One region of the Paenibacillus sp. YSY-4.3 genome, then DNA from elsewhere that is predicted to be linked to it. Evidence: riboswitches for the same ligand, from Rfam matches in the RefSeq annotation. Region 1 holds a riboswitch; the other holds the start of a gene.
What was found. A riboswitch is a leader RNA that binds a small molecule or an ion and turns the genes downstream of it on or off. The one in region 1 is predicted to bind S-adenosylmethionine.
Positions count from the first base shown of each region.

Region 2: another riboswitch for S-adenosylmethionine. It lies ahead of ACYUJT_RS17045 (methionine ABC transporter ATP-binding protein); the one in region 1 lies ahead of metA (homoserine O-acetyltransferase MetA).

Region 1 covers NZ_BAABMC010000001.1:416,301-424,210, reverse strand. The annotation lists gene mqnC (cyclic dehypoxanthinyl futalosine synthase) at 1-851, opposite strand, end outside; gene ACYUJT_RS01935 (trans-sulfuration enzyme family protein) at 1,040-2,230, opposite strand; gene ACYUJT_RS01930 (PLP-dependent transferase) at 2,223-3,410, opposite strand; gene metA (homoserine O-acetyltransferase MetA) at 3,430-4,365, opposite strand; SAM riboswitch class I at 4,502-4,627, opposite strand; gene corA (magnesium/cobalt transporter CorA) at 5,077-6,012, shown strand; gene ACYUJT_RS01915 (HRDC domain-containing protein) at 6,074-7,078, opposite strand; gene ACYUJT_RS01910 (DUF3055 domain-containing protein) at 7,359-7,661, shown strand; gene ACYUJT_RS01905 (phosphodiester glycosidase family protein) at 7,651-7,910, opposite strand, start outside.
Region 2 covers NZ_BAABMC010000005.1:72,412-80,321, forward strand. The annotation lists gene ACYUJT_RS17035 (COX15/CtaA family protein) at 1-523, shown strand, start outside; gene ACYUJT_RS17040 (Cthe_2314 family HEPN domain-containing protein) at 608-1,324, shown strand; SAM riboswitch class I at 1,436-1,593, shown strand; gene ACYUJT_RS17045 (methionine ABC transporter ATP-binding protein) at 1,724-2,737, shown strand; gene ACYUJT_RS17050 (methionine ABC transporter permease) at 2,737-3,405, shown strand; gene ACYUJT_RS17055 (MetQ/NlpA family ABC transporter substrate-binding protein) at 3,526-4,386, shown strand; gene ACYUJT_RS17060 (SDR family oxidoreductase) at 4,549-5,322, shown strand; gene ACYUJT_RS17065 (NifU family protein) at 5,482-5,727, opposite strand; gene ACYUJT_RS17070 (YuzB family protein) at 5,809-6,051, shown strand; gene ACYUJT_RS17075 (NAD(P)/FAD-dependent oxidoreductase) at 6,048-7,109, opposite strand; gene mqnE (aminofutalosine synthase MqnE) at 7,191-7,910, opposite strand, start outside.

The DNA.
Region 1 (7,910 bases):
CGGCTGATCGCCACCGTCTTCAAATATTCCCTCGGGGTCTGTCTTTCTCGCTTCATATTCGTATTGTCCGGCTGGAACGTCCATGGAATGAACGCGAGGAAACCCTCGGAGTCATAGCCGTTCTGCAGGCACTCATCCTGAGCGTCCCGGACGCGCATCAGATGCAGTGCACGCTCCTCCATCGATTCGCCAAAACCGATAACCATCGTAGCCGTCGTATTCATGCCAATGCGATGGGCTGTTTGCATGACGTCCATCCAGTCCCTCCAAGAGCCCTTCAAACGGCTGATTTTACGGCGCGTCCGATCATCAAGGATTTCCGCTCCCCCACCCGGCAGGGAATCGAGGCCGGCCTCGTGAATTTGCCGTACGATCTCTTCCAGAGACAAGCCGTCCGACACTTCCTTCATCTTCATAATCTCTGCTGGTGAGAAGGAATGCATCGTAATTTCAGGGAATCTTTGCTTGATCGCCTTCAAGAGGTCTGTATAATAGCTGAACGGCAGATTCGGGTTCGTACCGCCCTGCATCAAGATTTCGGTACCGCCCACATCGATCGTTTCCTGAATTTTTTGAAAAATAACCTCGTCTGGAAGCACATATCCTTCTTCCGACCCCGGTCTGCGATAAAAGGCGCAAAACCGGCAGTATACGTCACACACGTTCGTATAGTTCACGTTACGTCCAATGACGAAGGTTGTGACCGGTTCGGGATGCATCCGTTCCATCAATATGTTAGCCACGTGTCCCATTTTCTCTACTTCATCGGATTCGAATAAAGCGATCGTATCCTCCAGGTCAAGACGTTCTCCCCGAAGCGCTTTGTCTAATATGTCGTCGATTGCAGTCATGGCTGCCTCCTCTTCTCCCTTAGAATGATCTTTGAGCTCTATTTCACTTGCCCTGATATAAAATATCAAAAATTTAGAAATTAAATAGTACGGTTTTATCGTAACATAATCCGGACAGAAAAACAGCACCCGATCCAAGATCGGATGCCGCTGCTCTGTATAGACAAATAACATCTACATACAGTGATTTATTGCCGCTCCAAGGCCTGTCCCAAGTCAGCGATAAGATCGTCGATATCCTCGAGCCCCACGGAGAAACGAAGCAAACCGTCGGTAATACCGCGCTCGTGGCGAACTTCCTTAGGCATCGATGCATGGGACATCATCGCCGGGTAAGACAGAATGCTCTCAACCGCTCCCAAGCTGACCGCTACCAACGGCAGCTTAACGCTGCTGAGCACCTGCTTGGCCCGCTCCCCGGAGCCTACGTCAAAGGATACGACCGCACCGTAGCCCGAAGACTGCTTCTCATGGATCTCACGCCCCGGGTGGCTGGCCAAGCCGGGATAGAATACGGCTTCAATGTCGCTGCGCTCGCTTAACCACTTGGCAAGCTTCGCCGCACTCTTCTCGCTATGAGCCATGCGTGCGCCCAGTGTCTTCATTCCGCGCATCAATAGCCAGGATTCCTGTACGCCCAGCACGGTGCCCAGGCCGTTCTGCATATATTTCAGCTTGCGGCCCAGCGATTCCGTTCTAGTAACGGCAAGTCCGGCAAGGACATCGCTATGGCCGCCCAAAAATTTAGTCGCGCTGTGCAACACGATATCGACGCCCTGTTCGATCGGCCGTTGATAGTAAGGCGTCATGAACGTATTGTCGAGGATGCTCAGCAGGTCATGGGCGTGAGCCCATTCCGTCACTTGAGCGATATCGGTAATTTTCAGCGTCGGATTGGAGGGCGTCTCCAGATAAACTGCCTTCGTATTTGGCTTGAGCGCAGCCTTTACTGCATCAATTTGCGTCATGTCCACGAAGGTCGCTTCGATTCCGAACCGATTCAGGATGCCTGTAAGCAGGCGGTACGTACCGCCGTACACATCCTCCGTAACGATGATATGATCCCCCGCCGAGAACAGCATGAAGGCCGTCGAGATCGCCGACATTCCGCTGGAGAATGCGAGTCCGCGGTGGCCGCCTTCCAGCACGGCAATATAATCCTCCAGCGCCTGTCTCGTCGGATTCCCCGACCGGCTGTAGTCATAAGAAGGCGGATTATAGATATCGTGGTGATGGAAGGTTGACGCCTGGTAGATCGGCACGCTGGATGCGCCAGTCGCGGCGTCCACTTCTCCGCCGAAATGAATCAGCTTCGTCTCGAACTTCCTGTCCTCTTTACCTGCCCCCGGTAGTTCATTAGGGTTGCCTTGATCACTCATTCTTACTGCCTCCTTCAACTTCTGCCCGCGCTGCCGCCAGTGCTTGATCCAGGTCCTGGATAAGATCATCCACATGCTCGATCCCGACGGAGAAGCGCAGCAGGCGGTCATCCACGCCAACGGCGTCACGAACTTCAGCCGGGATGTCGGCATGCGTCTGCACGGCCGGATATGTCATTAAAGATTCCACTCCGCCGAGGCTTTCGGCGAAGGCGATCAGCTTCAGGTTGCGAAGCACAGGATCGACATAACGTGCGTCAGCAACTTTAAATGAGAAAATCCCTGTATTTCCGCTCGATTGGGCTTTCTGGATCTCATAGCCTGGATGATCCGGCAGTCCAGGATAGAATACTTCGGTCACTTGCGGATGGTTCTGCAAATATTTAGCGATAGTCAGCGCATTGCTCTGATGCCGCTCCATGCGCAGGGCCAGCGTCTTCATGCCCCGCATAAGCTGATAGGAATCCGTCGGCCCGAGCACCGCACCGATGGAATTATGCAGAAAGGCCATCTCTTCAGATAGCTCTTTGCCTTTGGTCACAATAAGGCCTGCCAATACGTCGTTATGTCCCCCAAGATACTTCGTCGCGCTGTAAACTACAATGTCGGCCCCGAGCTCGATCGGGCGCTGGAAGAACGGAGTCAGCAGCGTATTGTCGACGATCGTTAGAAGACCATGGTCGCGTGCCCACTGGCTGACCGCTCTAATATCCGTTATCATCATCAGCGGATTCGTAGGCGTCTCGATGACTACAGCTTTCGTGTTCGGCTGTCTAACCTCTTCAAGTGCAATTAAATCATTCGTATCTACATAGGATGCGGTGACCCCGTATTTGGACAATACCCGCTCTAGAAGACGGTAGGTTCCTCCGTACAAATCCAGCGATACGATCAAATGGTCGCCGCTTGCGAACAAAGTGAACACCGTCTGAAGCGCCGCCATACCGGAACTGCAGGCGAAGCCGGCGTCTCCCGACTCCAGCGCAGCCGCCGCTTCCTCGAGCACCGCCCTCGTCGGGCTCTTCGTCCTTGAATAGTCGAATCCGGTGCTTTGGCCCAGCCGCGGATGGCGGAAAGCCGTTGCCTGATATATCGGATAGTTTACGGCTCCGGTAACCGGCTCCTCGACCGAGCCAATCTGCGCAAGTACACTTTCAATGCGGTACCTGTTCTCTGACATTTAACAATCCCTCCACAGCCTATATATGATAAATAAGTCCGCCCTGATGATCGATATCATAAGGCGTCTCTTGATACACATAGTAGTTCAACCAATTGGAGAATAATAAGTTTGCATGGGATTTCCAAGTCGACTTCGGTGTACGGGACGGATCGTTATTCGGGAAATAGTTGACGGGCAGGGCTACATCCATTCCTTTCGCCACATCGCGGTCAAATTCCCATTTCAGTGAACATGGATCGTACTCGGAATGCCCGGTGACGAAAATTTGCTTGCCGTCCTTCGTTGCAACAAGATACACGCCCGCTTCTTCGGATTCGGCTAGAATATCGAGCTCCGATACCTTCTCGATGTCGCTGCGTTCCACGTCCGTATGACGGGAATGCGGAACCTGGAACACCTCATCGAATCCCCGCAGCAGCTTGACGTTTGGAATGTTTACGGTATGCGGGAACACCCCGAAACATTTCTCCGCAAGCGGGATCTTTCGTACCCCAAAGTGGTAGTACAAGCCTGCTTGGGATGCCCAGCAAATATGCAGGGTTGAAGTGACGTTCGTCTTGCTCCACTCAAAGATCCCTTTCAATTCTTCCCAATAATTTACCTCTTCGAATTCCAACTGCTCAACCGGTGCGCCAGTGATGATCAGACCGTCGAACCGACGCGATTTAATTTCATCAAATGTCTGGTAGAACATCTCGAGATGCTCGGCTGGCGTATTCTTGGACGTATGGGAACGAGGATGGAGCAGAACGATTTCTACCTGCAGCGGCGTATTCCCAAGCAGGCGCAAAATTTGCGTCTCGGTCGTCTCCTTCGTCGGCATCAGGTTCAGAATTGCAATCCGCAGCGGACGAATGTCTTGGCGATAAGCGCGAGACTCATCCATCACGAATATATTTTCGTTCTCCAGTACTTCTTTTGCCGGTAAATGATCAGGAACTTTAATTGGCATACTTTCTTCAACTCCTTCTTTAGACAAAACGTTGTTGTGTGCGCAGTCATCCTATAGTAGAAAGCGGACGCATCCCGATACAAGAAAAACCTTTCTCACTTAGAGAAAGGTCTTCATCGGTATCATGAATGCGCCTCTCTCATCTCTCAGAAACCAAAAAACGCCTTCGCGTTATTGGCTCTGCAAGAATTAGCACCGTACGATTAAATCGCCGGTTGCCGGGTATCATCGGGCCAGTCCCTCCACCTGCTCTTGATAAGATTTCGCCATATTTAATTATTCACGGAACGCTTTTACGTTCCTTGAGATCACTTTAAAGGATAAATAGGCTTCCGTCAAGAACCCGGCGCTGTTTGATCACCTCCTGACCGCTTTCGCCATATGCTGAAAAATAGCCCCGATATGCGAGGAATGGCTTGATCATGTCATATGTCAAGGTTATACTAGACAAGTGTTAAACAGCTAATCAGCAAAGAGGTGAAACCGATTATGGAAGGCGACCCGAGTCCGCAGAGAACTGCCCCACAACAACAATGGCATAGGAAATCGATCAGCAGAGCGCTCACGGATGAATTGGGGCTCTTTCGTTTTCGTTTCCCGGTGTTTTCATAAAAACGCCCGTTTTGGCGTCGCCGGCTGCTGATCCTTTTTCCTGTGCTCAACTTAGAGCATATTATCCGATGGGATTTGGGGAAAAGGAGAGTGATACCCTTGAAAATTCGTCATGTCAAAGACGGCGTATTTACAACGGTTGATGATGTGGAGCTAACAACCACTGCACCGGAGGAAGGTTTTTATTGGATCGATGCGGACGGAGAGGATCTGCAAATACTGCAGCCTCTGTTCTCCCTGCATGACCTGGCCGTAGAAGACTGCTTAACGGAAGAGGAGCAGCGTCCAAAAATCGAAACGTATGACAATCACTACTTTATTGTCGTGAACAGCATCCGTTTCGATGATGAAGAAATATTTTTGCGGGCTCTAAACATCTTCCTGGGCCGGCATTATATCATTACGGTTACAAATCAAAAAATCAACGAGCTCCGCGCGGTTAAGCCGATACTTTGGGAGCAAGAAGTCAACGAGCCTGATCGGTTCCTGTACCTGCTCATTGACCTCGTCGTGGACAACTACTTCACGGTCAGCGACCGGATCGAAGTGAAGATTGAGAAACTTGAAGAGGACATCCTCATGCATACGAAGCGATCTCATCTGAGCGAGATTATTGGTCTGCGAAGCGAAATTTTGTGGCTGAAGAAAATGCTTGGGCCGCAAAAAGAAGTTATCAATATTTTAAACAAGAAGGATTTGCGCCTGATCGATGATCAGCTTCAGAAATATTTCAGAGATATTTACGAGAACGCCGTAAAAATCTCCGAGAACTTTGAGACGTTCCGGGAACTGATGGGCAACTTGCGAGAAGCCTACCAATCCTCGATCGCCAACAGGGCGAACGAGATTATGCGTGTGTTCACCGCAATCACGACGATATTTATCCCGCTTACCTTGATTACCGGTATTTATGGAATGAATTTCGACAATATGCCGGAGCTGCATTGGAAATATTCTTATTACGTAGTGCTTGGGATTATGATCGTTCTCGGCGCCGGAATGTACTATTTGTTCCGCAAGCGGGACTGGATTTGAAGCAGGAAAAGGACGAAAGGCCTCCGCATTCTCCGGAGACGGCTTTCGTCCTTTTTGGTTATTAGCCCGCGTCCTGTACGGTGCTTCTGTCCCTGCGGAAACGGATTCGGATCAGGCGCAGGCGCTCATACAGCAATTCCCGATCCTCGGCTTCCGCCGCCTCCTGGCCATACACCCGCTGGAGCACCGGCTTAAGGAATGCGTCGCCGAGCTCTTCATAAGCCCGCATGACCGCCGCCTGTTCCGCATCGGGCATTTCCATCAATTCGTTCTTCACCAGCAGCTCTGTGCTGTATCCGTCCTTCTCCAGTTCCTCAAGCAATTCAATCACTTCCCGGCGCCCCATGGCGACGCGCTCGCGAATCTGCTCCACGCTCAAACCCTCAGCAATGCCTTCAAGCAGCCTCCGGCGTACGCCGTATTTCTCCATTTCTACCCGGAATTTCGCTTCCTTCTGCTTGTAGAGCCAGGAGCGGAGTGTCTCCTGATCTACCTCTGTCTCTACCCAATCCAGTGGAAATGGGTTCATCTGCGGATAACTCCGAGTCATCGCCAGAAGTTCGTCTCCAAACTCCGCCGCTTTATTCTGGCCTACCCCCGGCAGCTGCAGTAATTCCTCCAACGTATGGGGCAGAAATACACTAATCAGTCTGAGCAGCCGATTGCTCGCGATCAAATAAGGCGCCTTGCGCTCCGTGGAGGCTTTTTTCCTTCTCCAATTACACAGCTCAGTATAGACCGGCTCATTTGGATTCCCTTCGCTATAACAGATTAGCTTCTGGGCAGTCATCGCCTTGCCGCGAAACTGCTCCTTATCCTCCCCAATGCCTTCGACCGTCGGCTGGAATCCTTCCCCCAGCTTGATAACCAGACGGTGACGATAGACATGGAGCATCTCCGACCAGGATGAGCCTTCGTACCATATGTACTCCCGCTCCCCATCAGCCGTAATTTCGTTCCACCCCATGCGCCACATACTCTCCTCCTCTCCCATCCAAACCTGCGCACTCCCGACGACGGCGCCGGCCTCCCGCTTCTCCAGGCTGTTCAAAAATATGATTCTCACGATCGTTCCCCTCCTTAAAGTTCAGTATCTGAACGGACTTCCGGCTCGAGCATTTCTGCTGCACGCAAAAAAAGCACCCCTTCTGTAAAATACAGAAGAGGTGCTTCCTCCATTCATATACTGTTATATCCAATGATACCATTTTAAGGTTGCATGTCAATGCTTGGCATGTTTTTTCCCATTAGCCTCAATTATCCGCTATAATAGCTAGGAGCAATAGCTTAATTTTGAAACATCCAATTCGCGATATGCGCACTATTCGTTCAAGGAGGCAATAACAATGACTAACCCGCACAAAGAGTTGGATTTCCTGTCCGACGGCACGGAAAGCACCTCCACCCGGTTCGTGACCTTCATTGGAGCATCCCTGAAGCGTTTCGATCTGGCCATAACTACGACCAACCGCTTCTACGGCAAGAAGCTCGTAACTGATTTGCAAAACGGCAAAACAGCAATTCTAGGCACGGATGACCTTGAAGAGGAAGGCTACCTGGAGCATGTCTTCAAACTGGAAGAGGAAGAAGCCGATGAACTAAAATCCTTCCTGTATCAGGTTGTAGGCGATCCTTACTTTACGGATTAAAGCCAGTTGAGTTGAATACTAGAGTATTGCTAAGATGCCGCCCAGCCGTGGTGAGCATCTTGCCCCCGCCATAAAGAGCAGAAGATGCCCCGCCATCCAAATTCATCGCTTGCTTCGCGCCTAATGCCTTCATAATGTCCGCCCACTGCTTCATTGTGGCTGAAGGTACAGTCGCCAGCATGGTGGAACCGTCCGGCATGATGGCGATCCCGCTGCGGGCGGCCGAGCTCGTCAATATTTTCGCGTCAT
Region 2 (7,910 bases), on a different contig from region 1:
TGAAGCCAGACAGGGGAGGGCCCCTTCGGCCCCGACGGCCCGGGTGTCCAAAGCCTTCCGCAACCTGGTTTGGGCGGCGACTGGTTATACTTATATCGTCGTATATATTGGCGCGTATGTGAGCCATACCGATTCCGCGGGCGGATGTCTGGGATGGCCGCTTTGCAACGGGCAGCTGGTGCCGGAGCTGACGGGCGGCGTGGCGATTGCCTTTATACACCGGGTGGCTGCTGCACTGCTGCTAATCCTTATTGCAATCATGGGGCATATTGCTTACTGGAAGCACTCAGATAACGGCGAAGTGCGTGCTTTAGGCTTGACCGCGACGATCCTTGCCGTCATTCAGGTATTTACCGGAGCAGGCATCGTCTTTACGATGAACAATTATCATGTATATTTGTTTACGTCGCTAGCGCATATCGTCGTATTGGCGGCCCTGTTCGGTGTGCTGTCCTATTTATGCGTCCGAACGTGGCAAATGAGCCGTTTGCAGGGAAAAACCATCAAACCCGGCCAATCGTAAGCTGTTAAAGAAAGCTTATGAATCGTTTTGAAGCGTGACACAATAAAAAAAGCTGTACCACATCCAGGGAAGCGAGGAATGGATATGCTGCGCACACTGCTTGGCGAACCTCCTAGACAGAATGAAGGAATATTGGCGGATACGATGGAAGCCATGTCCAAGACGATCAAGCTGCTTCATAAAGAAATGGAGCTGCATCAGGATCCCTCGCATGATTTCCGCAAGCTGGAAATATGGATTTACGGCTTGATCTCATCCCTGGATGAGCTGGAGCAGTGCAAATATGCGGCTAATTTTTTTCGGCGGAAGGTTACCCATGATTATTTGGAAGATATGTCCGCCGCTGAGAGAAGCGATTACGCCAGATACGTGTATTTCTACAAAGACGGATTTATTCGTGTATTTTCTATATTGGACAAGCTGGGAACGGTGCTGAACGAACTGTTTGATTTGAAGACATCCAAAGTGAAGGCACATTTCTCCTATTTTACAGTGCTGCGCCAATTCCGTTATTTGAAGGTGCAACTGGAGCTCGCGAACGATCTGTTTGCCATTAAGGATAAGCACAAGGAAGCGATGAGCATGCTGCGCCGCCGCCGCAATACGGAAATCCATTATATGAATGCGGAAATGCAGGATGACTTATGGCAGCGGCATCAGGGGCTGAACAGCAAGATCGAGCTAGAGAACCTTGACAAGAATCTGGACGATTTGGAGCATGGGTATATGATGGTGTGCGAGACTTTGCATACCGTATTTGTTTACACGAACCAAAGATGGAAAAAAGTTAAACAGAGTTAGCGCATAGATATAAAGTAATTCCCTTTGACAAACAGAAGGAAAGAATCTATACTCTATTTCTAGAACAGTTTCAGAAAGATTCAATGATGTTCTTTCATAAAATTTTATATTTTCTTATCAAGAGAGGCGGAGGGAAAGGCCCGATGAAGCCCAGCAACCGATTTGCAATGAACTGCGGCATGGATACTGCAGCTTTCGGCAAATGTCATGGTGCTAATTCCTTCAAGATCGCATGGCGTGAAATAGCGGGCGGTTTTGGTAGATGAGAAGGCATTGTCTTTACGTAAAGAGAGCCCTCGGAATCTGCAGGGCTCTTTATTTATATGATCAGCCAGTACGCGGAAGGGTAATTATGTACAGAGTATATAGCGACATTATGTGTAACGGGGGGACACAAGCTTGATTGAACTCAAACAGCTCACCAAAACATACGGCAGCAAGCAAAAAACGACCACCGCTTTGTCGGGGCTGAACCTTACCGTGAAAAAGGGCGAAATTTTCGGGGTCATCGGTCATTCCGGGGCCGGTAAAAGTACGCTCATCCGCTGCATCAATTTGCTGGAACGGCCAACGGAGGGCGAGGTCTGGGTAGGCGGCGTGGAACTGACCAAGCTGAAGCGGAGCGAGCTTCAGCAGCAGCGCCGGAAAATCGGCATGATTTTTCAGCATTTCAATCTGCTGTCCTCAGCGACTGTATATGACAATATCGCTTTTCCGCTAAAGCTGATGGGTGTTTCGAAAGCGCAAATAGCGGCTAAAGTGAATGAGCTTCTGGCGCTCGTCGGCCTGACGGAGCACCAGAAGAAATATCCTGCTCAGCTGTCTGGAGGGCAAAAGCAGCGGGTTGGCATCGCCCGGGCGCTCGCCAGCGACCCTGACGTGCTGCTCTGCGACGAGGCGACATCCGCCCTTGATCCGCAGACGACGGATTCGATCCTGAATCTGCTGCTGGAAATTAACCGCAAGTTCCATTTGACGATTCTGCTGATCACACACGAAATGCATGTCATTCAGCGCATCTGCGACCGGGTTGCCGTCATTCATCAAGGCGGCATCGTCGAGGAGGGACCGGTCACCGAAGTGTTCCTGAAGCCGCAGCATATGGTTACGCGCGAATTCATCAGCCGGAATGCAGGAGAGCAAGGTTTTTTACAGACTACGTCGGTTCCACTGCCCGATTGGGCGAGACTGGTCAAAATTACGTTCTTGGGCGCGAAAACATATGAATCGGTGTTGTCCCAAGTTGTTAGAGAGACTGGCGTTAATTTTGCCATATTGCAGGGGACTATCTCAACGATTAAGGATCTCCCTTACGGCCAACTGACGGTCTCCTTCGAAGGCGATAACGCCAGGGTAGACGAAACGCTTAAACTGCTGCGGGAGCGCGATCTTGACGTGGAGGTGATCGGATAATGTATGGACTCGATTTCTCTAAGGTCAATTGGGATGAAATGCGCCTAGCTACCGGTGATACGCTTGAGATGATGGGCTACGCGACTTTCTTTACTTTTTTGATTGGCCTGCCGCTTGGGATTATGCTGTATAGCTTCTCGCGGTCGAATCACTGGATGATCGGTTGGCTATACAGGATACTGTCGATCATTGTTAATATTGTCCGTTCTGTTCCGTTTATTATCTTGATCGTCGTGCTTATTCCGTTGACCCGGGCTATTGTCGGAGTGTCGATAGGTGTTCAAGGAACGATCCTGCCGCTCGTGGTTGGAGCTGCTCCGTTCTTTGCGCGTCTCGTCGAAACTTCACTGCGTGAAGTCGATCGAGGCGTGATCGAAGCTTCTCAGGCAATGGGGGCATCTCCGCTGCAGGTTGTCCGCAAGGTGCTGCTGCCTGAATCGCTGCCTGGCCTGATTGCGGGGATGACGATTACGGCGGTTACGCTCGTCTCCTATACGGCGATGTCGGGCATGGTTGGGGGCGGAGGACTTGGAGACTTGGCGATCAGGTACGGCTACCATCGTTACCAAAAGGAAGTTATGATCGTATCTGTTGTCTTTATGGTCATTTTCGTGCAGCTGCTGCAAATGATCGGCGACCGTCTTGTTATTTATTTTACGAGGAAATAAGGAATTACAATATATATCGTGCTGCTTAAGATAAGAGTTCAAAAAGTTTCAGTACTTTTTGAACTACCTCTAGCACATCCTTATTCAAAAAAAACATATTCATTAGGAGGGCATACTGCAATGAAAAAATGGACATTATCTTTCTTGACGCTGGCGCTTGTTCTGGTACTTGCCGCTTGCGGAAACGCCAAGAACAATGGCAACGGGGCTGCAGAGGCTCCGCAAAACAATGCTGGGAACGCGGAGCAATCTGCACCGGCAGAACCGGTTAAACTGGTCGTAGGCGCTACTGTGCCGCATGCTGACATCCTGAAGTTCGTCGCTCCGAAGTTGAAAGAGGAAGGCGTAGAACTGGAAGTCAAAGAATTTACGGATTATGTTCAACCGAACGTACAGGTGTTTGAGAAGCAGCTGGATGCAAACTACTTCCAGCATCAGCCTTATCTTGACAATCAGAATGAAGAAAACAATATGGATCTTGTGTCCGTTGTAGGTGTTCACGTTGAGCCATTTGGGGCATACTCCAAAAAGTATAAATCTGCAGATGAAATCGCTGATGGCGCAAAAGTAGCAATTCCTAATGATCCTACCAATGGCGGGCGTGCGCTTCTGCTTCTTGAGAAGCAAGGGCTAATCAAGCTGAAAGAAGGCGCTGGAATTGCGGCTACGAAAGCCGACATTGTTGAGAACCCTAAGAACTTTACCATTATTGAGCTTGAGGCTGCTATGCTGCCCCGCCAATTGGATGAAGTAGATTTCGCGCTGATCAACACGAACTATGCGATTGAAGCAGGTTTGAATCCGATTAAAGATTCCCTATTCATCGAAGATAAGGATTCTCCTTACACCAATCTGCTGGTAGCACGTCCAGACAATAAGGATTCCGATGCGATCCAGAAGCTGGCGACAGCTCTGACTTCGGATGATGTAAGAAAATTCATCGAAGAGACGTATGAGGGAGCATTGGTTCCTGTATTCTAAATCGTCCTTTTGCATGATATTCCAATCCCGTCACCCATTATGGGGGCGGGATTTTTGTTTGTTTGCTGGCCTCTAGCATTCGGAAGGGCTTGTCGTTTGTGGGAATGCTCCAAATCTTTTATACTTGATATATGTGTATGTAGGATGAGGAGGAGAAGGACATTGAAGGGAAAAGTCGCCCTGATTACCGGAAGCGCCAAAGGACTCGGAAGAAGGACGGCGCTGACGCTTGCGGAACAAGGATGTCATATCGCACTAAACTATGTACATAGCGAAGCTGAGGCATTTGACCTGAGGCGGCAGATCGAAGGGCTGGGTGTATCGTGCATTGCGGTAAAGGCCGATATATCGCAGCGCGAAGAGATAGAAGCATTGGCGAATGAAGTAGTAGCCAAGCTGGGAACCGTCGATATTCTCGTCAACAATGCCGGCCCGTTCATTCGGGAACGGCGCTTGTTTGCGGACTATACCCAGGTTGAAATATTGTCCATGATTGAAGGGAATCTGGTTGGTACCATGCTCCTGGATCATTACGTACTGCAGGGGATGCGGGATAAGGGCTGGGGACGCATCATTCATTTCGGCTTCGGACATGCGGCGGAGTCGCGGGCCTGGCCGCACCGCGCGGTATATGCTGCTGCCAAAACGGGACTTGTATCCTTCACGAAGACGCTTGCAGTAGAGGAGGCACCGTACGGCATTACGGTGAATATGGTCTGTCCAGGCGACATTCGCGGAGGCAATAAAGAGATGTCGATCGAAGAAGCACGCCGATTGCCGGACGGGGAAACTCCCTTGGGGCGCCCGGGCAGCGGTGAGGATATTTCCAGGGTCATCGCCTTCTTATGTCATAAGGATTCCGATTTCATTACGGGCAACATCATGGATATTTCCGGCGGACTCGACCCGATCCGGCCGTGGATCAAACCATCCTGAAATGATTGTCTTAAGGGGCTGTTTCGCCCAATAAAGAAAACTCGGCTGATCCGGGAGACCGGAGAAGCCGAGTTTCTTAAAATTACGGAAGCTGTATGTCAGCAAGAGCCGACGACTCCATAATTGATTTCGAGTTTGTATCTGAAGGAGTTATTTGCGTTAAAATACTTGGACGACCTCTTGTACGCCTTCCACTTCTTCAAACAGCGCGCGCTCGATACCCGCTTTCAGGGTGATGGTGGAGCTTGGGCAGCTGCCGCATGCGCCTACCAGCTTCAATTTAACGATGCCATCCTCAACATCGACGAGTTCAACGTCACCACCGTCGCGTTGCAGGAAGGGGCGAAGCTTATCCAGAACTTCCAATACTTCGTCATACAATTTATCTTGTACATTTTCGCTCATTGTTTTCAACTCCTTTCCTTTATATATTATAGTACAAATAAGCTTAAAATTAAATGGTCCGTAAAATGGGGGATGTCCAGGTTGAAGGTAATCATAGAATTTTGCGCGAATAATGCCCATTTCGGAACGGATGAAATGATGAAAAAGCTGGAGCAGCATCCGGATTGTGAAGTTTATGAATACGGCTGCCTCACCGGATGCGGCATGTGTTATATGTCGCCCTATGCGCTGGTCAACGGCGAGACCGTAGAAGCCGAGTCGGCCAGCGCTTTATATGATGTAATCATTCGCAGAATAGCTGAAGTGAAATCGGAAAGCGGCTAGCCGATATGGTGCCGAGATAACCAGAGAACACCGCTCTTCAGAATACGCGGAACTCTTCCGGTTACTTGTCTTTTGCCCATCAATCCGAATCCTGCCTTCTTGCCTAGCGAACCAAGGGTGCCTTTGAGCTTCAGCTTCTGGAGCTTCGGCTGCTCGCCGCGCCATAACGCCGAGGCGACCTGGGCGATTTGCTGGCCTTGTCCTTCGGCCGCCTGAGCGCTTGGCGCAAAGGGAAGGCTGGCACAGTCGCCGCATACGAAGACCTCAGGATGCTCGGGAATTTGATAGTATTCGTTCAGCAGCACCCGGCCCTGGCGGTCTTTGCCGACTTCTAAGTTTCGCACGAGAGCGGGAGGCTGAATTCCTGCCGTCCAAATGGTTACGTCAGAGATGATCTCGCCGTCCGCATGATGGATGACTCCCTTTTCCAGTCCGGTCGTGGAGATGTTCGATAATGTCATTACATCATGCTCATCAAACCAATTGGTAACGTAGCCGGATACTTTGGGCGGGAACGCTGATAGTACTCGTGCGCCGCGGTCGACGATACTGATGTTGAGATCGGGGCGGCTCTCCCTCAGCTCGGCGGCAATTTCCACCCCGCTGAGTCCACCGCCAACGACGTTCACATTGCCGTAAGGCTTGATGTTGTTAAGCTGCAAGTAGGCTTCACGTACAGCGGAGAAGGATTGAATGCCAAAAGAATACTCCTCGGCACCCGGAATGCCATGGTAATTATCGGTACAGCCCAAAGCGATAACGAGCTGGTCATATTGCAGCGGATCGCCTTCCTCAAAATGGATTAAACGGGAGTCCAAATCGACCGAGCTGATTTCTCCGTACTTAATCTGCAACCCGGAGTAGCTCGGAAACGGCACACGCAGCTCATAATCGGAAGCCGTGCCGGCAGCTAAAGCATAATATTCGGTTTTCAAGCTTTGAAATGGCATCCGGTCCACTAAAATGACTTGAACGTCGGAAGGAATAAATCCCTTGAACAGTTCATGAATAACGGCGGTTCCACCATAGCCTCCACCAAGAATGACGAATTGTTTCATCTCATCGATGTCCTTTCTATCCGGTTCTTCAGAGTGTTCGCTGTATTGTATCGTGAAGCCATGAAGGCTGGTATTGTAGCTTTATTCGTAGATCTGAATCTCGTTATAGAAGGTATCTCGTTCTACCGGAATGCGTCCGGCTCCCTGAATGAGCCAGATCAGCTCTTTGCGGGTCAGTCCTTCTGGAGTGAGTGCTCCCGCCGCATGGCTGATCCGCTCTTTTATAATCGTTCCATGCACGTCCGATGCGCCGAAGGTCAGTGCCACTTGGGTCAGCTGTACGCCGATATTGATAAAGTAAGCTTTGATGTGCTGGATGTTATCGAGCATCAGTCTGCTGATGGCGATCGTCTTCAAATCCTCATAGGCTGAGTTGCGGCGAGTGATGCCGGCATTCTTATTCCGCGGCTGCATCGATAGCGGGATGAAGACCATGAAGCCATTCGTCTCGTCCTGAAGATCGCGAATTTGCAGCATGTGGCGGACGCGATCCTCATGGGTCTCGATAGCCCCGTAGAGCATGGTCGTATGAGTTTTCATACCAAGCTGGTGTGCCGTGCGATGAACATCGAGATATTGATCGACGTTCGCTTTATCGACTTTCATTTTTTCACGGTATTGATCGGACAGGATTTCCGCTCCGCCGCCCGTTAGGGATTGGAGCCCAGCCTTTTGCAGTTCTATTAATACTTCCTGCGTGCTAAGGCCGCTGATTCGTGTGAAAAATTCAATTTCCGCAGCGGTATATGCTTTGAGTGTCACTTCTGGGAACCGGTCCTTCAGTGCTTTTAGTGAATCTAC